Regions from separate parts of the Spirillospora sp. NPDC029432 genome, predicted to be linked through region 1. Evidence: riboswitches for the same ligand, from Rfam matches in the RefSeq annotation. Region 1 holds a riboswitch; each other region holds the start of a gene.
The links. A riboswitch is a leader RNA that binds a small molecule or an ion and turns the genes downstream of it on or off. The one in region 1 is predicted to bind cyclic di-AMP.

Region 2: it holds a riboswitch for cyclic di-AMP, as region 1 does, so the genes downstream of both, AB0881_RS18425 (hypothetical protein) here and AB0881_RS37690 (C40 family peptidase) in region 1, are expected to answer to the same signal.
Region 3: it holds a riboswitch for cyclic di-AMP, as region 1 does, so the genes downstream of both, AB0881_RS30455 (CHAP domain-containing protein) here and AB0881_RS37690 (C40 family peptidase) in region 1, are expected to answer to the same signal.

Annotation. Positions count from the first base shown of each region.
Region 1 is NZ_JBEZWH010000088.1:538-6,897, reverse strand. It holds gene AB0881_RS37715 (hypothetical protein) at 1-524, shown strand, start outside; gene AB0881_RS37710 (NlpC/P60 family protein) at 521-1,585, shown strand; gene AB0881_RS37705 (ribonuclease domain-containing protein) at 1,613-2,035, opposite strand; gene AB0881_RS37700 (Mut7-C RNAse domain-containing protein) at 2,215-2,994, shown strand; gene AB0881_RS37695 ((deoxy)nucleoside triphosphate pyrophosphohydrolase) at 3,021-3,431, shown strand; gene AB0881_RS37690 (C40 family peptidase) at 3,496-4,536, opposite strand; cyclic di-AMP (ydaO/yuaA leader) riboswitch at 4,544-4,685, opposite strand; gene typA (translational GTPase TypA) at 4,877-6,360, shown strand, end outside.
Region 2 is NZ_JBEZWH010000020.1:77,447-85,574, forward strand. It holds gene AB0881_RS18415 (AAA family ATPase) at 1-844, opposite strand, end outside; gene AB0881_RS18420 (hypothetical protein) at 1,182-4,373, shown strand; gene AB0881_RS18425 (hypothetical protein) at 4,474-5,109, opposite strand; cyclic di-AMP (ydaO/yuaA leader) riboswitch at 5,118-5,281, opposite strand; gene AB0881_RS18430 (hypothetical protein) at 5,710-6,456, opposite strand; gene AB0881_RS18435 (OB-fold domain-containing protein) at 6,623-7,042, opposite strand; gene AB0881_RS18440 (thiolase family protein) at 7,039-8,128, opposite strand, start outside.
Region 3 is NZ_JBEZWH010000051.1:46,625-54,752, forward strand. It holds gene AB0881_RS30445 (glycosyltransferase) at 1-1,040, opposite strand, end outside; gene AB0881_RS30450 (CDP-glycerol glycerophosphotransferase family protein) at 1,033-3,954, opposite strand; gene AB0881_RS30455 (CHAP domain-containing protein) at 4,149-4,991, opposite strand; cyclic di-AMP (ydaO/yuaA leader) riboswitch at 5,006-5,145, opposite strand; gene AB0881_RS30460 (hypothetical protein) at 5,469-5,681, shown strand; gene AB0881_RS30465 (TetR/AcrR family transcriptional regulator) at 5,835-6,485, opposite strand; gene AB0881_RS30470 (nitroreductase family protein) at 6,697-7,359, shown strand; gene AB0881_RS30475 (SDR family oxidoreductase) at 7,356-8,128, shown strand, end outside.

The DNA of each region.
Region 1 (6,360 bases):
CCGCGACCGCGGGCCCCACCGGGCCCGCGTCCCCGCCGCCGGGCATCTCCGGCACGGTCTCCGCCCAGAACTTCGACCTGTACCGCCTCCTGCCGTTCTCGCAGCAGGAGTTCGCGACGGCGGCCGACCTCGCGCAGCGGTTCACCGCGGCGTACGGGACGTACCGCTACGACGAGGACCCCAAGGCCTACACGGACCGGCTCGCCGGGATGGTCACCGAGCAGCTGCGCGGTGAGCTGCAGCGCAGCGCCGCCTCGCCGGGACTGCTGGAGGAACGGCGGCGGCAGCAGATCGTCGCGCAGAGCACGGCCACCCTCGACCGCGTCCGCGACATCGAGGACAACTCCGTGATCTTCCTGGTGACCGGCAAGCAGCGGGTGACCAAGGGCGGCAAGGAGGGCCAGGAGAGCCAGCAGTACGCGGTGACGGTCGCGCGCGACGGGTCGGCCCTGCGCGTGTACGCGTTCGGTCCCGCCGACGCCGGCCAGGCCGGCGACACCGCCGGCGCCGGTGATACCGGATGAGCCGCCGCAGGCTGCTGATCGCGGCGGCGCTGGGCGCGGTGGCGACGGTGTTCGGCGCGCTGATGATCGTTCCGGTGCTGTTCGGGGCGAGCCAGTTCATGTTCGGCGGCGGGGGCGCGGGCGCCGCGTGCGTGGACGTCTCCCAGGCGGGGTCGCAGCCCTCCGAGGCGAACGACGCCCGCGCCATCCCGGCCAACTACCTCGAGCTCTACAAGAAGGCGGGCAAGGACTACGGCATCCCGTGGAACGTCCTCGCTGGCATCGGCAAGGTCGAGACCAGCCACGGGACGTCCCGGCTGCCCGGCGTGCAGAGCGGCGAGAACTACGCGGGCGCGGGCGGCCCGATGCAGTTCCTGGCGGCCACGTTCAAGTCGTTCGCGGTCGACGGCGACAAGGACGGCAAGAAGGACCGGTACGACCCCGACGACGCGATCCCGTCCGCGGCCCGCTACCTCAAGCACAACGGCGCCCCGGAGCGGATGCGCACGGCCCTGTTCATGTACAACCACTCGTGGGACTACGTGAACCTCGTCCTCGACTGGGCCAAGAAGTACGTGGGCGGCGACTTCACGATCGTGCAGTCGAACGGCGTCGAGTGCCAGGACAACCAGCTCCCCGCGAACGCCGGCGAGCTGGTGCAGCGGATCATCGCGTTCGCGATGGCGCAGCGCGGGAAGCGGTACATCTTCGGCGCGAACGGCCCGGACGCCTGGGACTGCTCCAGCCTCCTCCAGGGCGCGTACCGTTCGGTCGGGCTCAACATCCCGCGCACCACGTTCGAGCAGTGGCCCTGGGGCGTGAAGATCGAAAAGGGCAAGGAGCAGCCCGGCGACCTGGTCTTCTTCAACTCGGGTCCCGGGACGTCCGCCAACAATCCCGGCCATGTCGGCATGGTGATCGGCAACGGCAAGATGATCGTGGCGAGCTGCTCGACCTGCACGCCGAACATCGGCGTCAAGCCGTACAAGCGCTCGGACTGGATCGGCTCGACCCGCCCGCTGGCCCGCCCGGAGATGAAGCGCCGGGTCGCCGAGCTGGCCGCCCAGCCCCGGTCGGGCTGACCGGGGCCGGGCGGCCTTCCGCTCCGGTCAGCAGGCGAAGTCGATGTCGGAGAAGCTCTCGTAGTGGTCGTCGGTGTAGTACATGCCGTCGTGCCCCTCGTCGCCGGAGGTGACGATGCGGCGGGCGCCGCGGTGGTCGACGCCGGGCGTCTCGACCGTGTACTCGCGGTAGAACCCCGCGGGCTCGTCCGGCAGGAGGCCCTCGCGGTTCTGGAAGACGGTGCCGTCCTGGGGATAGGGGTACGGGCCGCCGCGGTCGATGAGGCGGATGGTGTCGTCCGCTTCGGGCGGCAGCTCGGTCGCGCAGATCGGCGGGATGTCCGCGGCGATGACGGCCGCGAGCGCGGGCGGCCCGGCGAGCGGCTGGGCGGCCGGCGCGCCCTGGACGGCGGGGACGAGGAAGGCGGCGGCGACGAACGGGAGCAGGAGCAGGTGGCGGGGGGATTTCATGGGTTCGAGTGTGCGGGCCCGCCCCCGGCAGCGGTCAAGGCCGCCCGGCGGGTTTCAGGGGAAGTTGCCGATCGCATTACCCCCGCTTCGGCAGGACGTACCGGCCGCGCTCGGGGGTCCGGAGGCCGGGCGCGGATCAATTCGGTCGACATCGCGGCGCAGCGTGGCATGCTGGCCGCGTGGAGCCCGCGACAACGATCTCGATCGCCGACGAACTGCTGATCTTCCTGCCCTCCGCGCGCCGCCGGGCGCGGCAGGAGGTGGCGCACGACGGCACCTCGACGCTGGGGCACATCGTGGAGGCCCTGGGCGTGCCGCTGCCCGAGGCCGGCCGGCTGCTGGTGGACGGCGTCCCGGTCGAGCCCGGGCACCAGCCGGCCGCGGGCGAGGAGGTACGGGTGGAGGCGGTGTCCCGGCCGCAGCCCGTACCGCTGGAGCCCGGCCAGGCCGCGCCCCGCTTCCTGCTGGACGTCCACCTGGGCACGCTGGCCCGCCGGATGCGGCTGCTCGGCCTGGACACCGCGTACCACAACGACATGGACGACCCCGCGCTGGTCGTCCAGGCGAACGAGGAGCGCCGGGTGCTGCTGACGCAGGACCGCGGGCTGCTGCGGCGCCGGGCGCTGTGGTTCGGCGCGTACGTGCGCGGCTCGCGCCCCGACGACCAGCTGCGCGACCTGCTGGAGCGCTTCGCGCCCGCGCTGTCGCCGTGGACCCGCTGCACCGCCTGCAACGGCGTGCTGGCGCAGGTGGGCAAGGAGGAGGTCGAGCGGCAGCTGGCCGACGGCACCCGCCGCAGCTACGACGTGTACGGGCGCTGTACCGACTGCGGCCAGGTCTACTGGCGCGGCGCGCACGGCGGCCATCTGGAGCGGATCGTCGAGGACGCGGCGGCCGTCGTGGCGGCGGCCGGGACGGCCGGAGCCGCGCCCGGCTCGGCGCGGAGCGCGGCCTCCTGAGACGCTCGGCCCGCCCGTCCGGCATGATGCCGGGCAGAGAGGGGCTGGTCACGATCAACGTAGTGGTGGGCGCGGCGATCATTTCCGGGGGGCGGCTGCTGGCCGCGCAGCGGGCCGAGCCGGCGGCGCTGGCCGGCGGCTGGGAGTTCCCCGGCGGCAAGGTCGATCCCGGCGAGACGGACGAGGACGCCCTCGTCCGCGAGTGCCACGAGGAGCTGGGCGTCAAGGTCGCCCTGGCCGAGCGGATCGGCGGCGACTGGCCGCTGGTGCTGGGCGGCGTGCTGCGGGTGTGGACCGCCGCGGTCGTCGAGGGCGAGGCGCGCGCGCTGGAGCACCTCGCCCTGCGGTGGCTGGGCCCGGACGAGCTGTACGACGTCGCGTGGCTCCCCGCGGACCTGCCCATCGTCGAGGCCGTACGGCCGCATCTGGGCGGCTGACGGCCTCGCGGGGGCGGTGGGGCCGGGTGGGACCGGCGGGCCCGCGCCGGCCCGCCGGCCGGTCTCAGGAGATCCGGTTGGCGCCCGCGTAGTCGGAGCGGTCCGACATTTTCGAGATCTTCACCACATCGCCGGTCTGCGGGGCGTGCAGGTACTTGCCGTCGCTGAGGTAGATCCCCATGTGGTGCAGGCTGGAGCCGAAGTAGACCAGGTCGCCGGACCGCAGCTCGCCCTTGCTCACTTTCCGGCCCTCGCCGTACAGGGCGCCGGTGTAGTGGGGCAGGCCGGGCTTGCCGACCTTCCCGTACGCCCAGACGACCAGGCCCGAGCAGTCGAAGCTGCTGGGGCCCGCGGCGGCCCATACGTACGGGCTGCCGATCTTGGTGAGCGCCTTGCGGGCCATCTTGGCGGGCAGGTCGGAGCCCTTCACGGTCGCCTTGAGCCCGGTCTTGGGGTCCTTGACCCGGGTGGTGGTCAGCTTGTCCAGCTGCTTGACGACCTCGGTGACCTTGGCCTTGGCCGCCCCGCGCGCCTGCTGGGCCTTCGTCGCGGCCTGCTGGACGCGGGCCGTCTCGGCCTTGGCCGCGTTCTGCGCCCGGGTGGCCTGGTCGATCTGCGCCTGGAGCCGGTTCACGGCGGCGGCGCGGCTCTGCGCCAGGTACGCCGACGCGGACAGCCCGGAGGTGTCGGTGCCGGCGCCGTAGAACATGTCCGAGCCGCCCGCCATGTAGTTGGCGGCGGCGAGCCGGCCGAGCTCCTCGCGGGCGGGCGCGGCCTGCTGCTGGAGGCGCGCGGCCGTCTGCGCGGCGGTCCGCTCGGCCCGCTGGGCGGCCTTGAGGTCGACGCGGGTCTTGTTGTACGCCTCGGTCAGCTTCTCGGCCTCGGTGTTCAGCGCGTCCAGCCGCTTGCGGAGCTCGCTCTCGGACGGCTTGGGCTGCGCGGCGGGGGTGGCCGCGGCCCGTACGGCCGGGGGCGCGATCGTGGGTGCGGCCGCCGGGTGCACGGCGGCCTCCGCGGCGATCGGGGTCAGCGCGCCGAACGCGACGACCGTGGCAGCGGTGAGGGAGGGCACGGCGAAGCCGCGCCGTTCGCGAGCCGGTGACAAACCGGTGAACTCCTCTCCTTGGCCGCCTACCGGGTTAGCTGACGGGTTCGGGCCAGGAGTCGCCCTACGGCGCGCGGGGGTGCGCGCCGATTCACCCCAGGGGGCCTGGGTCCCCGGTTCCCCCGGAGGGGATTCGGCGGTCTCCGGCCGTCGTCCCGGGGGGCGGGACTCGGAACGACCGGATTACGGGAGAGTACAAAGTCCGGGCAAAGTTGGCCAAATAGCAAGATGTGCGGCGCGCGGGAAGACGTGGGCGGGCCGTCGACGTTGAACGCCCAGTAGAATCGAAAGAGTCGCAGTCTGCGGCGGAACCCCACACTCTCACCCAAGGCGAGACCGCATGCCCATCTCCACGCGTGACGACCTCCGGAACGTCGCGATCGTCGCCCACGTCGACCACGGGAAGACGACGCTGGTCGACGCCATGCTCTGGCAGTCCGGGGCGTTCCGCGACAACCAGGACGTGGACGACCGCGTCATGGACTCCGGCGACCTGGAGCGTGAGAAGGGCATCACGATCCTGGCCAAGAACACCGCCGTCCGGCACGCCGGGATGACGATCAACATCATCGACACCCCCGGCCACGCCGACTTCGGCGGCGAGGTCGAGCGCGGCCTGTCCATGGTCGACGGCGTCGTGCTGCTGGTGGACGCCAGCGAGGGCCCGCTCCCGCAGACCCGGTTCGTGCTGCGCAAGGCGCTGGCCGCGAAGCTGCCGGTGATCCTGGTCGTCAACAAGACCGACCGGCCGGACGCCCGCATCGACGAGGTCGTCGACGAGACGTACGAGCTGTTCATGGACCTCGACGCCGAAGAGGACCAGATCGACTTCCCGATCGTCTACGCCTCCGGCCGCGCCGGCCGCGCGTCCCTCACCAAGCCCGAGAACGGCGGGATGCCCGACAGCGAGGACCTCGAGCCGCTGTTCGACATCATCAAGCAGACGATCCCGGCCCCCTCGTACGACCCCGACGCCCCGCTCCAGGCGCACGTCACCAACCTGGACGCCTCCAGCTACCTCGGCCGCATCGCGCTGTGCCGGGTGCACTCCGGGATCATCAAGAAGGGCCAGTCGGTCGCCTGGTGCAAGCGCGACGGCAGCGTCGAGCGCGTCCGCATCAGCGAGCTGATGATGACCGAGGCGCTCACCCGCAAGCCCGCCGACGAGGCCGGGCCCGGCGACATCATCGCGCTGGCCGGCATCGCCGACATCATGATCGGCGAGACCCTCGCCGACCCCGACGACCCGCGCCCGCTGCCGCTGATCACGGTGGACGAGCCGGCGATCTCGATGACGATCGGCACCAACACCAGCCCGCTCGCCGGCCGCGAGAAGGGCACCAAGGTCACCGCCCGGCTCGTCAAGGACCGCCTGGACCGCGAGCTGGTCGGCAACGTCTCGATCCGCGTCCTGCCGACCGAGCGTCCCGACGCCTGGGAGGTCCAGGGCCGCGGCGAGCTGGCGCTGGCCATCCTCGTCGAGAACATGCGCCGCGAGGGCTACGAGCTGACCGTCGGCAAGCCGCAGGTCGTCGCCCGCGAGATCGACGGCAAGAAGCACGAGCCCGTCGAGCGGCTCACCGTCGACCTCCCCGAGGAGCACCTGGGCGCGGTCACGCAGCTCATGGCCGTCCGCAAGGGCCGCATGGAGCAGATGACCAACCACGGCACCGGCTGGATCCGGATGGAGTTCCTGGTTCCCGCCCGCGGCCTGATCGGCTTCCGTACCGAGTTCCTCACCGAGACCCGCGGCACCGGGATGGCGCACCACGTCTTCGAGGGCTACGAGCCCTGGTTCGGCGAGCTGCGCACCCGCCCGTCCGG
Region 2 (8,128 bases), on a different contig from region 1:
GGTCGCCGGTCGGCTCGGCCGCCGCGACCAGCATCAGCGACCGGGTCCCGGCCGGCAGCGCCGCCAGCCGCTGACGGAATCCCTCCTCGACCCGTGCCGGGACGCCCTGGGCCTCCACCAGCCCGAACCCGCCCGCCAGCTGCGTCGGGCTCAGCCCGCGCGGCAGTTCCAGGAGCGCCAGCGGGTTGCCGTTCGTCTCGGCCAGGATCCGGTCCCTGATCCGGTCGTCCAGCGGGAAGCGGACCACGGAGCGCAGCAGCGCCTGCGCGTCCTGCTCGGGCAGGCCGCGCACGTTCAGGTCCACCAGCCCGTGGAACGGCCTGCCGGACTCGCGTGCCGCGAAGAGCAGCCCCACCGGCTCGGCCAGCAGCCGCCGGGCGACGAACGCCAGCACCTGGGCCGACGCCTGGTCCAGCCACTGCGCGTCATCGATCACGCAGAGCAGGGCGCGTTCCTCCGCCGCCTCCGCCAGCAGGGTCAGCACCGCCAGCCCGACCATGAACCGGTCGGGCGCCGTCCCTTCGTGCAGCCCGAACGCGACCGCGAGCGCGTCGCGCTGCGGGCCGGGCAGCTTCTCGATCCGGTCCAGCAGCGGCGCGATCAGGAGATGCAGGCTGGCGTACGCCAACTCCATCTCCGATTCCGCCCCCACGGCACGGACCACCCTCATATCGGCCGCCTGCCCCACCGTGTGCTGCAGCAGGGCCGACTTCCCCACGCCCGCCTCTCCGCGCAGCACCAGGGCCCGCCCGCGCCCGGAGCGCACATCCCCCAGCAGGCCGTCCAGCTCGGCACGCTCGCGCTGCCGATCCAGCAGCGGCGTGCGCCCAGGCAGCGTCTCCATGGCCTCTTGTGCTCCCCGTCCAGTGCCCATGCGTCGGCGCGACCAAGTCAGCGGCCGGTGGGAGCCTCGTCAGGATCCCATTCCCGTCAGGTCTCGATCAAGACCCGGCCGGTGCCGCGCTCCCCCACGGCGGTGTGCCGGGGGCGGGACGGGACGGCGGCATGTGCGCGTGGACGGCCGTGTCAACGGCCGGATTCGGTCGGCGCTCATCCCGCGAGCGCTCTGGTACGCGCCGCCGTGGCGCCATCAGGATGCTCAGGTGTGGCGCAATCGGGGTGCGAGGCGGTGGCATCCTTCGCCGGTCACCGCGGTCCTGTTCACGGGTGCGTTCGCGTTGGTGGGCAATCTGGCGACCGGCACGGTCGATGTCGGCGGGCGCTGGGGTCCGTGGGTCGTGTGGGGTGTCGCCGCCGGGTTGATGGCGGCGGTCGCGGCCGTCGAGTGGGCGCGCCAGCGGCCCGTTCCCGGCGAGGGCGAAGGCGGTCTTGACGCGGCGGTCCGTACGCTGTCGGAGGCCGTGCGCCTGCAGTGGACGGAGGAGGCGGCCCGCCAGATGGTCCTGCAGCCGCTGCCGCTGCGGGTGCGGTGGTCGTCCACGGTACGGGCGGTGGCCGCGAGCAGGACCGTGGTCCTGGACGACCAGGAGGGCGCGGACTGGGACCGGCTGCCGTTGCGCGGCGATGTGCGCGAGATCGTGTCGGCCTTCCAGGCGCTGCCGAACCGGCAGCTGGTGATCCTGGGCGAGGCCGGGGCGGGCAAGAGCGTGCTGGCCATGCTGCTCACCCTCGGGCTGCTGGACGGTTCGCGGCCCGCGGAGCCGGTGCCGGTCCTGCTGCCGATCGCCTCCTGGGATCCGATCGCGGAGGACTTCAAGGCGTACCTGATCCGCCGGCTGCGGGAGGAGTACCGGTTCCTCGACCGGCCGGGGCCCGGGCGGGACGGCCTGTCGCTCGCGGAAGCGCTGCTGGCCGGCGGCCGGATCCTCGCGGTCCTGGACGGGCTGGACGAGATCGCCCCGCAGGGCCGGGTGCCTGCGCTCCAGTCGCTCGACCGGTTCGCCGCGGGCCGGCCCGTCGTGGTGACCTGCCGCAGCCGCGAGTACGAGAGCGTCGTCGCGCGGAGCGGAGTGGTGCTGTCGCGGGCGGCGGTCGTCGAGATCGAGCCCGTCGACACCCACGCCGTGATCGACTTCCTGGCGCACCCGGCTCCGTCCAGGGGGCGCTGGGAGCCGGTGTTCGAGCACCTCCTCGCGCACCCCGGCGGGCCGCTCGCCGAGGCCTTGTCGACGCCGCTGATGGTGTCGCTCGCCCGCGCGAACTACCGCGAGCCCGCCACCGATCCCGCCGAACTGCTGGGGCCGTCCGACCGCGACGGCGTCGCCCGCATGCTGCTGGACGGGTTCGTCCCCACCGTGTACGACTCCGCACAGCGCGGCGGGAGCGCGACGGCGCGCCCGTACACTCCCGGCCAGGTGGTGCGGTGGCTGGAGTGCGTGGCCTTCCACCTCGACCGGACGGGGAACCGGGACCTGTGGTGGTGGCAGCTCGGCCGGCACAGCCACGCGCTGCCGCTCCCGGAGGTCACCAAGGTCTTCACCGCGATGGTCACGTGCTGGGCCGCCGCGGTCCTGGCCGGTCTCGCGGCGAGCGTCTTCATCGGCCCGGCGCGAGGGGCCGGCGTGGCCCTGGTCGTCGTGACCGCGCTCGGCGCCGGCGCGCTGGGGGTCCTGCGTCCCCTATGGCCGGGCGGTCACCCGGCTTACGTGCCGACCCGGTACCGGTCGCCACGCTGGCGTCGCTTTCAACGCGTCAGGCTCGCCGTGCTCGCCGGAACGCTGTCGGGGACGCTGGCGGGCGCGGTGCTGCACGCCCCGCTGCCCGGCCTGGCCGCCGGGCTCTGCACCGGTCTGGCGATGGCCGTACCGGCGCTGAACGAGGGGCTGGCGAACCGCCTGTCGTTCATCCCGCGGTCGCGCCGTTCCACCCCGCGCGGAACGATCTACGCGACCCTGGACAACGCGCTGGTCGCGGGGGTGGGCACCGGTGTCCTCGGTGCCGCGGCCTTCGCCGTCATGGCCACGCTCGTCAAGGGCGTGGACGCGATGGCGGCCGCTGCGACCGCGTTCGCGGTCTACGGCCTGATGGCCGCGTTCAGCGCCGGCCTGTGGGCATGGACCTTCTTTCGCGTCACCCATTTCCGCCTAGCTCTGCGGGGTTGGCTCCCGTGGCGTCTGTGGCCTTTCCTGTCGGACGCGCTGGACCGGGGAATCCTGCGGCAGGCCGGTACGGCGTGGCAGTTCCGCCACGCCCTCCTGCAGGACCACCTGGCGCGCTCGGTCGTACCCCGGCAGCTGCGGGCCCGCGCCGAGGCGGGATCCGCGTACGCCCGCTACCAGCTCGTCGACGTCCTGCTGCGGGAGGACCGGCCGGAGGAGTTGTTCGCGCTGCTGCGTTCCCGCGTCGACGACCCCGAAGAGGAGGATCTCTGGGCGCGGCACCATCTCGTCGAGCTGCTGCCCCTGTACGGGCGGGTGGACGAGGCCGTCGAACTCCTCGAAGCCCGCGTGCGCGCGGACCCGTTCGCCACGAAACAGCTGGTGGACCTCCTGGTCGAACACCGGCGAGTGGAGGATCTCACCCGGCGGGCCGAGTCCGGCGATCCCTATGCCGCCGAACGGTTGGTCGACCTGCTGGTCGACCAAGGCCAGGAGGCGGTGCTGAGAGATCGTGCCAGGGCCGGTGACGGACATGCCGGTGCCCGCCTGGCGGACCTCCTGACCGGCCAGGGCCGCCGGCCGGAGGCGGCCGTCCTTCTGCGCGAGCATGTGCCCGCCTGGTGGGCCGAGCGCCGCCTCGCGGACATGCTGGCCGCCGACGGGAAACCTGACGAGGCCATCGCCATGCTGCGCGCCTCCGCGAATCCCAAGGCCCGGCAGCACCTGGTGGACGTCCTGGGCGCCTGCGGGCGGGTGGACGAGGCCATCGCCACCGCGCTGTCGGTGGCCGAGGCCGGCGAGCTCGCCTGGGCCAGACGCCGGCTGATCGATCTGCTCGTCCAGGACGGCCGCACCGACGAGGCCATCACCATGCTCCGGAACCGCGCCGCAGCCGGAGACCACCGGTGGGCCGCCGGCCGCCTCGTCGACCTGCTGGCACTCCAAGGCCGTATCGAGGAACTGCGGCCCCTGGCGGCCAAGGACCGGCGCGCCGCGCAGCACCTGGTGGACCTCCTCGTCCAGCGCGAACGTGTGGACGAGGCCATCGCCTTCTGCGGCGCCCGCGCCGACGGAGGCCCTCCCGAGGTGGCCGTATGGGCCCGGAAGCGCCTCACCGAACTCCTGGCGCGGCAGGGCAGAGCAGCCGAGCTGCGCGCCCGCGCGGACGCCGGCGACGCCCATGCCACCGCCTGGCTGGTCGGCCACCTGGTGGAGCTGGGACGCACCGACCAGGCCGTCACCATCCTCCGCGCCCGCGCCGACGCCGGCGATCCGTGGGCCGCCTACGAGATCTCCCAGCTCCTCGACCGGTGACTCCGTTCCGCGGATACCGGTCCGGCATGGGAAACGAGGGCATGGCGGTCGAGCGGATGCGCCCGGCCGGGTGGCCCGGCCGGGCGCTCTCACCGTTCGTTCACAGCTTCTTGGGCCGGTACGCCTTGTACTCGCTGCCGGAGTCGAGGCCGTAGTCGCGCGTCCGGTGGTCGGTGCCGTACCTGCCGCGCTGCTCGAAGGCCCAGTAGGAGGTGTGCTCGTCGTCGGCCCACTTCTCGAAGATGACGACGTGCCGGGTCGTGTTGGTGCCCTCGGCGTCCATGACGAGGTCACCCTTCTTGAGTTCGGACATCTTGATGCGCTTGGTGTACCGCGACGACGTCAGGCCCACGGTGTTCGGGCCCGGCTTGGGCAGATCGAGCGCCATCGCCACGTAGCCGGAGCAGTCGGTCCGGTAGCCGTCGTGGTAGTCGCTCTGGCTGTAGGGGACCCTCCGGTCGGTGTGCGGACGCCAGGTCTTGGCGCGGGCGATCACCTCGGAGCGCTCGTCCTGCTCGTCGCGCGCGTCGCCCGACGGCTTTCGGGCATCCGGCCGCTTCTCCGCCGGGATCGTCGCGACGGCGGCGGCCTTCTCCGCGCCGTCCGGACCGGACGACCCGGCCGACGCGTGTACGGTCGTCGCCGCCACGCCGACCACGGCGAGGCCGACCAGTGCGCCGGTGGCGCCGCGGGACAGGCCCAGAGGGCCGCGCTTCTTGCTGTGCTTGCCTTGCAAGGGGGACTCCTTGGCTTCCAATACGCCTACCGGGTTAGCTGACGGGTTCGGACGTGGAAGTCGCCCTACGGCTCTGAGGGCAGGCCGATTCACCCCTGCGCGGACCGGCTGAGGTCCGGCGCACGGTGGATCCCCGGCTCCGCCATGAAGGCGGACTCGGCGTTGCCGCTGCGATCCTTGGGCGCTGGGCCCGTTCACGGGACCCGGTGTCCCGTGCGCGAAAGAGCGGCGCTGATTGGTTTGTGCGGCCATGCGAGGGCCGCGTGCTCTGAGAGCGGCTGCCGGCGCGCTCGGCCCGCACGCCGTGGCGTGCGCATGGGAAGGGCCTGGTGCTCGGGTCTCGAAGAGACCGGACGCGGCAGGAGGACGCGTGGATCGCGCCCGTTCCCTCACCCGACGGTGTCAGATGAGGTCATCGTGCTCATAGGGGACAAAGCACCTGGAGGGCACTTTGGTGGACGACAAGCTAACGCAACCACCAAGAGAAGGCAAACACCCACAAACTCACGCTTCGAGCAGCTCACAGCGCCAGAGCCGGCCAGATCATGCGGTGCTGCGCGGCCGCCGGTGACGGTCGGCCGCCTCACGTCCCCGCGTTGTCTACCGCTTCGGTGTGACGACGGGGGCGTTGAACGGAAGGACCAGCAAGGGGCCCGTCACCACCACTTGGTCGGTGTTGGGCACGCCCCAGCCGAGGTCGGCCTTCTGGTGGCAGGTGCCGCGGTCCTCGATCCAGTACCTGGCGTCCGCGCCGCCCGGCCCGGAACGGAAACGGCCGAGCAGCGAGATGCGGTCCCGGATCTTGCCCTTCTGATCCACCACGAAGCCGTGAATGGGGTACGTGCCGCGGAAACCGCCGCCCGCCGTCCGCGCCTCGTAGGCGAGGTCCGAGATCATCACGCGGAGGGTCTCGCCCGCCTCGTCGGTCACGGTGGCGTCGAATTCACCCATGAACGGCGTCACGAAACCGGGGAACGACGTGTGGAACCGCTCCGGATAGATCGGGGGCCGCCGTTCCAGCGAGGAGAAGCGGTAAGCACGCCGGAAGGTGCCCGCGTTGATCGTGTACGTGCCGTTCTCGCAGACGAACGGACGGTACGTGCGCCCCGCCAGATCGGTGGACAGCCGTACGATCTCGTTGCCCGTGGCGGGATCCCCGAATTCCTCCTCCACCATGGACGAGGAGATTCCGTGCCTGGTCACCTTGAGCTTGAACCCTGGGCCGACCGCGGCGATGCGGCTCTCGCTCTCCTTGACGTGGACGTCCTGGATCTCCTTGGCGGAGGCGTTCGGCGCCATCGCAAAGGCGGCGGCCAACGTCATCCCGACCACGGCGAATCGGACCACGGTCCCTCCCTGCGTCCTGTACATCGTCGTACCAACAGCCATGATCACAGGATCGTCCCCCTCCGCCTAGGCCCACGGCGCATCGGGCCCGGGGACAGGCGGCCGGTCTCGGCCAGCGGGGCGTACGCGAGATGAGGGCCTCATCCCCATGTGTATCCCCGTGTGTTCAGCTCCCGTCCGGCTCGACGTAGGGCAGGGTGATTCCGCCGACGTCGTGGAACGCCGTCCGCACGCGGAGCCCCACGCGCACGTCGTCGACCGTGGCGCCGACGAGGTTGGTGAGCAGCTGGAACCCCTCGTCGAAGGTGACGATCACGACGGCGTAGGGGGCGCTGAACTCCGGCGCCTGCGGGCGCCAGACCACCGTGTGGCTGTAGACCTCGCCGCGGCCGCCGCTCACCTGCCACTCCAGCGCACCGGAACCGCAGTGGCGGCAGTCCCAGGCCGGGTCGAACACGGCGCGGCCGCATCCGCCGCAGCGCTGGTAGCGCAACTCGCCCGCGGCGCAGCCGTCCCAGAAGGGCCGCGACACCGGCGTCGGCTGCGGCAGCGGGATCCCCGGCCGCTGAGGTTCCAGGACGGTCACGGGCGCTCACTCCCCAGCAGGACGACGTCGGTGAACAGCGCGCCGGCTCCCCCGGCCGAGCACAGCGCGACCTTCGCGTCCGGTACCTGGCCGCTCCGGCAGCGCTTCTGCAACTGGTGCACGCCCCTGGCGACGCGCTGGGACAGCTGGACGACCCCGCCCCCGTGGCTGTAGGACATGAGCCCCCCGTCCGTGGTGATGGGGAACTCGCCGCCCGGTGCGATGCGGCCGTCCATGACGAAGTCGCCGCCCTCGCCCTCCCCGCAGAACCCGAAGGCCTCGAACTGGCGGATGATCTCGAACGAGAACGGGTCGTACAGCTCGCACACGTCCACGTCGGACGGCCCCAGCCCCGCCGTGGCGAACGCGTCGCGGGCCGCGCGCCGCCCGACGTAGCCGTTGGGCACGTCGCCGGTGCCGCCGCGGAGATCCCACGCGGGCGCGTGCCGGTAGGCCGGTCCGAGCGCGTCCAGGCCGCCGCCGAGGATGTACACGGGGGTGCCCGGGAGGTCGGCCGCGCGCTCGGCGGTCGTCACGATCAGGGCGCATCCGCCCTCGGAGGTCGTCGCGCAGTCGAGCAGGCGGAACGGGTCGGCGATCATCCGCGAGGCCAGCACGTCGCCGGCGGTGAAGGGGCCGCGTCCGGAGTAGACCGCGTCGGGGTTGGCGTGGCCGTTGTTGCGGATGGTCGCGGCGACCTCCGCCATCTGTTCCGGCGTGGTGCCGTAGAGGTGCATGTGCCGCCGGGCGATGAGGGCGAACTCGGCGGCGGTGTAGAGGCCGAACGGCACGACGAACTCGTTGGCCGGGCGCGTCCACGGCGCGGTCGCGGCCCGTTCCGTGTAGAGGCCCGCTCCCCCGTCGGCGAGCAGGACCGTACGCGCCAGCCCGGTCGCGACCAGGCTCGCCGCCTGCAGCAGCCCCGCGATCCCACTCGCGGCGTTGGAGTTCCAGGCCGGGCCGATGCCGAGCGCGTAGATCAGCTCGGGCGCGTGCTTGCTGAACACGGCGTCCACCTCGGACGCCGGGACGGCCGCTTCTGCGAGCACGCCGCGCGCCGCCTCCAGCGTGATGGAGAAGGCCGTG
Region 3 (8,128 bases), on a different contig from region 1:
GCGAACGCGGCCGTGTCGCCGGCCCGGACCAGCAGCCCGTTCCGGCCGTCGGCGACCAGGTCGCGGACCCCGGGCGCGCAGTCGAACGCCACCGCCGGCAGCCCCGCCGCCATCGCCTCCAGCAGCGCCATCGGCAGGCCCTCCTGCCGGGACGGCAGCGCGAAGACCGACGCCCGGCCCAGCGCGCCCGGCACGTCCGCGGTCACCCCGGCGAACTCCACCGAGCCGGCGACGCCGAGGCGGGCGGCCTGCGCGCGCAGGTCGTCCTCGCGCGGGCCCGTCCCGTACAGCCGCAGCCGCCACTCCGGGTGCCGCTCCGCGATCGCCGCCCACGCCTCGATCGCCAGGTCCACGCCCTTCTCGTGCGCCAGCCGCCCCACGCAGACGACCACCGGCTCCCGCTCGGCCGGTACGGAACCGGGCCGGACGTGCAGCGCGTTGGGCATGTGGTCGGCGTTGGCCATCCCGTCGCGCGCCCACGCGTCGGCGTCCTCGGCGGTCAGCGCGAGCATCCGGTCGGCCCCGGCGTACAGCTCCCTGACCCGGGCGTAGCGGGACGAGCGGCGGCTGGCCTGGTACGACTCGTGGCACATCCCCACCACGCGCAGCCCCCGCGTGCGGGCGAGGTCCACCCACTCCATCGCCCAGACCTGAGCGACGATCACGACGCCTCCGGGCCGGGCCCCGGCGAACAGCTCCGACAGCCGCTCGGCGCCGCGCCGCACGGCCGCCGCACGCCTGCCGTCCCTCAGCCGCGCCCGGACGTCGGCGCGCGCGCGGAACGTGCGGGGCCGCCACGGCAGGGCGGGAAGCGTCCAGGTCTCGTGCAGGTGCTCCACCTTGTACGGGCGCGCCTCCCCGTACGGGCCGCCGAAGTCGTGCGGGACCTGGGCGCGCGTGATGCCCACGAGGATCACGCGGTGGCCCCGCCCGGACATCAGCCGGGCCAGGCCGTGCGCCCACTGCTGGACGCCGCCCATCTCCTCCACGTTGTTGCACACGATGAAGACGTCCCGTCCCCTGCCGCGAGCGTCAGCCACGGCGCGCCCCCTTCCCGAAGAACCGGCCGACGACCGCCGCGGCCGCGGTGCCCTGGTCGTGCTCCCCGTAGCGGTCGGCGAAGGCGTGCCGCGCGCCGGCGTAGTCGTCCCGGACGGCGTCCAGATTGCACAGCGCGCCGAACAGCGCGTCCTCGTCCTCGACGACCGGGCCGGGGGCGTGCGCGGCCAGGTCGAAGTAGCCGCCCGGGCTCTCCCGGCCGCGCGGCGCCCAGGCCCGGCCGGGCGGTGGAGCGGGCTCCGGCTCCGGCGGCGTGTAGAAGATCATCGGGCGATCCAGCAGCGCGTAGTCGAACATCACCGACGAGTAGTCGGTGACCAGGACGTCCGCGAGCAGCAGCAGCGGCGTGACGTCGGCGATGTGGCCGGCCGCCCGGACCGCGTGCCGCAGCCCGCGCGGCACCACGGTCCGGCACAGGTAGTGCGGCCGCACCAGCATGATCTGCTCGCCGCCCAGCTCGGCCGCGAACCTGGCCGCGTCGAACGGCAGCCCGGCCCGCGCCACCGGCCGCCCGCCCGGACCGCCCCGGAACGTCGGCGCGTACAGGACGACCGTGCGCCCGTCGTCCAGCCCCAGCTCGCGGCGCAGGTCCGCCAGCTCGCGGGCCAGCTCCGGATCGCCGCCGCTCCCCCGCACCAGCGGGTCGTTGCGCGGGTAGCCGGCCGGGAGCAGCTCGGCGGTCACGCCCAGGCCGGGCACCAGCGTCCGCTCGTCGTGCGCGGAACGGACGAGGAAGCAGTCGTAGCGCTCCACCGCCCGCCGGAACCGCTGCTGCTCGGCGCGCGTGGCGTTCTTCAGCGCCGGCTGGTCGAACCCCATCAGCTTGTACGCCGAGCCGTGCCAGGTCTGGAGGTACGTCGTCGCCTTCCTCTTGCGCAGCCCCTCCGGGAAGCCCTGGTTGTCGATCCAGAACTCCGCCCGTGCGAGCGCCCGGAAGTAGGCCCACGACCCGCGCCGCACGAGCGCCGCGTCCTTCGGGAAGCCCTTGGGGCTCCCCTCGTACGACCAGTAGGCCCGCACGGGGACGCCGGCGCGGCGCAGCTCCCGGTAGATGTACTTGGGGTTGTCCGAGTACTGCTTGCCCAGATGGCTCTCGAAGACGACCGTGCCCTTGCGGACGGGAAGCCTGGACAGGACCCGGTTGAAGACGGCGATCTTGGTCTTGCGGGCGGTGAGCCGGCGCCGCAGCGCCGCCCGCAGGGAGCGCGCCGACCGTTCCGCACGGCGCAGCCCCCGCCAGGCCCGCCGGAAGGCCGGGCTGTGGCGGAGGGCACGGAGGGCCGCCTTGAACGGCTCGGTCAGCAGCCCGCCGCCTTCCAGGACGAACGACAGGTTCCCCGCCTCCGTCTCGTACGGCCTCAGCCGCGTGCCCGCGAGCCGGGTGAGCCGCGGCCGCACCGGCAGCGGCACACCGGTCACGCCGGCGCCCCCGCCCGCCAGGCCGATCCGGAGGACGAGCCGGTCGCCGTTCACCCGCATGATCAGCCGGGCGTCCCACAGCGGGTCGACCAGCCCGATCGGCCGGACCCGGCGGGCGGTGTCGAGCCCGGCGCGGAACTCGATCGCGTCGCCGCGGTGGGCGAACTCCGCCGGGAACCGCACGGTCCGGCGGCGGTGCCGCCGGTCCCGCAGCTCCACCTCGCCGCGCAGCCGGGCCCCGGCGGGCACCCGGCCGAGCGGGTTGGCGACCAGGCCGGTCAGCCGCGCGCGGCGGCCGGCGCGGCGCAGCGCGGTCGCGGTGGTCGCGGGCCGCAGCTCGGTCAGCGGGCGGGCGTGGATGCCGAGCGCGGTGACGTCGAGGATCTCCCGGCCCGGCCCGTCCCGCAGGTGCCGCTCCCCCCAGTAGACGCGGCCCTCGTGCTCGACCAGCTCGGCGCGCAGCTCCGGGATCTTCTTGCGGGCGAACTCGGCGGCGGAGATCGCGCCCTCCAGATCGCCGCGCCCGACCATGTACGCGGCGATCGCGGGCAGCCGCCTGGCCGCCGCCAGCGTCCCGGGGTCCAGGCCGGCGACGTACGGCCGGGCCAGCTCCAGGAACCGCCGCCGGTACTCCTCGTCGCGGGCCCGCAGGTCGTCGAGGTAGAGGAGCAGGTCGTGGTTGACGAACTTGACGTCCTTGGCCGCCTTGAGGTCCGCCGCCCCGTGCGCCCGGAACACCCGGTCGATACGGCGGTGGATCTCCAGCCGGTCGGCCAGGTTGCGCAGTTCCCGGCGGCGGTTGGAGATCGACGGGCGGTCGGCGTCCGCCTCCACGTACCAGGTGTAGACCCGGTGCGGGACGACCGCGATCCGGTCCGCGGCCAGGTACGCCTCGGCCGAGAACAGCAGGTCCTCGTAGTGCAGGTCCTCGACGAAGCGGAGCCCGCGATCCAGGAGGAAGTCCCGCCGGTAGCACTTGTTCGTGGAGAGCGTGTCGTACAGCAGGTCGGGATGGTCGAGGACGGAGTCGTGGACGGCGCGGCGCCGGTAGAGCCGCGGATACCAGGGCGTCTCGCGGGCCTTCGGGCCCAGGTGGGACCGGACGCACAGGCCCGAGACCAGGTCGGCGCCGGTCTCCTCGGCGGCGGCGACCATCGTGAGGCAGGCGTGCCGGTCCAGGACGTCGTCGCTGTCGAGGAACATCACCCGGTCCCCGCGGGCCAGCTCCACGCCGGTGTTGCGGGGGCGGCCGCAGCCGCCGGAGTTCTCCGGCAGGTGGACGGCCCGGACCCGGCCCGGGTGCGCCGCCGCGAACCGGTCGGCGGCCTCGCCCGTCCCGTCGGTGCTGGCGTCGTCGACGATCACCACCTCGACGCCGCCGAGCGTCTGGCCCAGGGCCGAGCGGACGGCGCGCGGCAGCCGTCCGGCGTCGTTGTAGGCGATCACTACGACACTGACGTCCGGCCGGACCCGCATCCCATCCCCTTTCAGACGTTCCGGGACAGTGATTTCCAGCCAGGTCCATCACCGGGTCGACACGGGATCAAGTGGACGTCAATATTCACGGATTCTCGTGTTCTGTCCCGGAACGCTCGGAAGCCCGGAGAACGCGCCGAGGGCGCCCGCACCAGGTGCGGACGCCCTCGGACCAGGGGTTGTGCGGGAGTGGCTCAGCTGTTCCGGTAGTCGGGGTAGCCGTAGCCGACGATCTGCGACTTCTGCCGCGTCTTCTCCTTCACGGCGTTGCCGGTGTTGCCCTCGACGGTGTCGACGGTGCCGTCGCCGTTGTCCTTGACGACAAGGCCGACGTGCTCGATCGAGTTGATGCCGCCGCCGTTCCAGGAGAAGAACACCACGGCGCCGGGCTTGGCCTCGTGGCCCCAGCGGCCGGTCTTCTTGAACCACTTGGCGTGCTCGACGGTGTAGGCGTCCCAGCCCATGCCCTTGACGCCGGTCTGCGCGCCGACCCAGGACACGAACATGTTGCACCACTGCGCGCCGTTGTAGCTGGACACGTTGCCGCCGTCGCGCGCGGCGGTCAGCTTGGCGTTGTCGGTGCCCACGTACCAGTCGTGGAACTTGGTCTGGCCGCCCTTGCCCTCGCTGATCCCGACCTGCTTCTTGGCCAGGGAGATCACTTCCTTGGCGGTGGCGGAGTTGGCGTTGGCGGTGGCCTTCTTGGCGGAACCGGCCTTCTTCTGGGCGTCGGCGGCCTTGCCGGCGACGGTCCCGGTGGCCTTCTGGGCCTCGCTTCCGGTCACCTGCTCGGGCTGGACGGCGGTGTGGCCGGCCTTGCCGACGCCGGCGACACCGGCGACGGTCTGGACCTCGGCGCCCGAGGCGCCGGTGGAGGCCGCGGCGCCCACGGCCGAGCCGAGGGCGAGCACGCCCAGGGCGGCGCCGCCGGCCACACCGGCCGCGGCACGGCCCCGAAGGGCGAAGGTCTGGGTGGTCAGCTCGCTCGCACGGGTACGAAGGTCGGCGAGCAGAGCGGGAGAGATACGGAACGACACAGCAGGGGTCTCCTGATTTCTTCCATGGCCGCCTACCGGGTTAGCTGTCGGATTCGGGCGTGGAAGTCGCCCTACAGCGCACGCGGACGTGCACCGATTCACCCCAGATGGTTGGGTCCCCGGCTCCAGGCGCCGCTTTCGGCGCGGAACGGACTCGGCGGTCCGGCGGCCGTTCAGGGGCCACCGGCACTGCGATCAGATGGATGGACGGTTCGCGCGGGTCTTGATCCGCACACGCGACCGCGTTCGGCGGGATCCGGCCCGGTCGGCTCGGCCCGCCTGCCAATGGCGACGCATGGGGCGCATCGCCCAGAGGTGGTCAGAAGGTATCAAACTTCTAGCTCGTGGCAAATCCGGTGCAAAGCACGCGGACACAGGTTCAAAACCACACGAACCCCGCATCTCTTCCCGACATCGGGGAACGATTCGGACTCTCGTGTCCGATCGACCCGTACGCACCGGGAGGGGAACGCGGCGATGCTGCCGGATCTGGGGTTGTTGGCGATCGCTCTGCTGGGCCTCGCGGGACTGGCCGTGCTGGCCCTCGCGCTCTGCGTGGCCGGGGGCCTGCGGCTGGCCCGCTCCCTCGCCGAACGGGTCCCCGTACGGCCCGACGGGGCCCCGCTCCCGATGCGCCGCCCAGCCCCGAAGGAACGCGCGACGAGCGGCCGCATGGGCACGGCCCGCTAGCCGAGCAGGGCAGGCAAAACCCCGCCTCTACACCGTCTCACCTGCGCCTTCAGCGACAAAGGCCACACCAAGGCCGAGTCACGAGCGCCGTGAGACGTGCCTCACACGCGCACCCACACCCCGCTCCCAAGCCGCACCCGAAAGTGACCCGGGTCACGGCCCGGTGGCGGCCTCCGCGCCGGCGGCTCCGGCGGCGGCCGGGGCAGCGCCCGCGATGGCGCCGGCCAGGACGAGCCGCCCGGCGGTGGTGACCATGGCGACGACCTCGTCCACCGGGGTCCGCAGCGAGGTCAGGCTGACCAGGGCGGCCAGCAGCACGTGGCCGAGGACGACCTCGACCTCGTCCCGCTCGGGCACCGGGTCGCCGATCGCGGCGGCCAGCCGGTCCCGCAGGGTCATGAACAGCACCAGCCGGTCGTCCTCGACCGAGGAGTCCTCGGACGTCACCGCCTGGACGATCGCCGACGTGAGCGGGATCTCCTCGGCCCCGACCCGGATGATCCGCTCCAGCAGCGCGGTGAGCCGCTCGACCGGGGTGTCGCCGACCGCGAGCGAGTCGATGTCGTCGGTGACCTGGTGCACCCAGTCGCCCGCCACCTCGGTGATCAGGTGGTCCTTGGTGGCGAAGTAGCGGTAGACCGTGGCCCTGGCCACACCGGCGCGGTCGGCCACGTCGTGCATGGTCACGGCCGGGTAGCCGCCCTCCAGCGCCAGCAGCCGGGCGGCGTCGACCAGCCGTTCCCGGCGGGCCTGCTGCTCCTTGCTCAGCGTCCGGGTCACGGTGAACCGCGCATCGCCGCTCAACGCGCCTCCTTCGGGATGGCCGATCGGGTGACGGACGCCATCTTCTCGCACATCCGTTCCCATCGCGCGCCGGGCACGGGCGGGCGGGCGCGCGGGGCCTTGTCCGCCGCGCCGCCCGCGGGCGAGGATGCATCCAGAAGATCGTTCTTCGCCCTATCGCTTGCTTGGTTGTGACGCTAGTCTAGACACCCGTCTCCGAACGGAGCCGCCGATGGACCTGCACGAGGCCCTCTACACCACCCGCGCCATGCGCAGGGTCCGCCCCGACCCGGTGCCGCTGGAGGTGCAGCGCCGGATCATGGACGCCGCCGTGCGCGCGCCCAGCGGCGGGAACGCCCAGGACTGGCGGTTCCTGCTCGTCGACGACCCCGGCGCCAAGGGCCGGCTCGGGCCGCTGTACCGGGACTCCATCGACCAGCTCTGGAAGACCGTCTACAAGGACCGGCTGGAGACCGCCTGCGCCGCCCCCGAGGAGCCGGACAACGCGCAGATGCTGCGCGTCCAGCGGTCGGCGCAGTGGCTCGCCGACCACTTCGAGGAAGTCCCGCTGTTCCTGTTCGCCTTCACCCGGTTCGACCCGAACGGCGGCTCGATCTTCCCCGCCGTCTGGAGCGCGCAGCTGGCCGCGCGCGCCGAGGGCGTCGGCAGCTCCCTCACCTCGGTGCTGGGCTTCTTCCACCCGGACGAGACCTACGAGATCCTCGGCGTCCCCAAGGACGAGCACTGGACCATGTCCTGCTGCGTCTCGTTCGGCTACCCCACCGGCCGGTGGGGCGTGGCCGCGCGCCGTCCCGCGCACGAGGTCACCCACCGCAACGCCTGGGGCGCCCCGGCCGGATTCGAGACCCCCGAACCACTCTGGAGCCCTGAATGACGCTCGAAGGCACGTCCGCGCTGGTCACCGGAGGCGGCAGCGGGATCGGCCTGGCCTGCGCCCGGCGGCTGGCGGCCGACGGCGCGGCGGTGACCATCTGCGGCCGTACGGCCGAGCGCCTGGAGGCCGCCGCCAAGGAGATCGGCTGCGGCTGGACGGTGGCCGACGTTACCGACGAGGACCAGATCGCGGCGGCGCTGCGCACCGCCGCCGAGGCCGGCCCGCTGCGCGCCGTGGTCCACTCCGCCGGCGGCAGCAGCTCGATCGGCCCGCTCCCCCAGCTCGACACCGCCGCCTGGCGGGACACGATGGACCTGAACGCGACCGGCACGATGCTCGCCCTCAAGCACGCGGCGCGGCTCATGTCCCGTACCGGCGGCGGCGCCTTCGTGGCGATCTCGTCGATCGCCTCGTCCAACACGCACCGCTGGTTCGGCGCGTACGGGGTGTCCAAGGCGGCGGTCGACCACCTGGTGAAGCTGGCCGCCGACGAGCTGGGCGGGATCGGGATCCGGGTGAACGGGATCCGCCCCGGCCTGGTGCGCACCGAGCTGGTCGCCGGGTTCACCGAGCCGGGCCCGGTGCTGGACGACTACCTGGCGTGCATGCCGCTGGAACGGGTCGGCGAGCCGGAGGACATCGCCGAGGCGGCGCGGTTCCTCGTGGGGCCCGAGTCGTCCTGGATCACCGGCCAGGTCATCAACGTGGACGGCGGCCACCATCTGCGCCGCGGGCCCGACTTCCACGCCGCGTTCGAGCCGATGTTCGG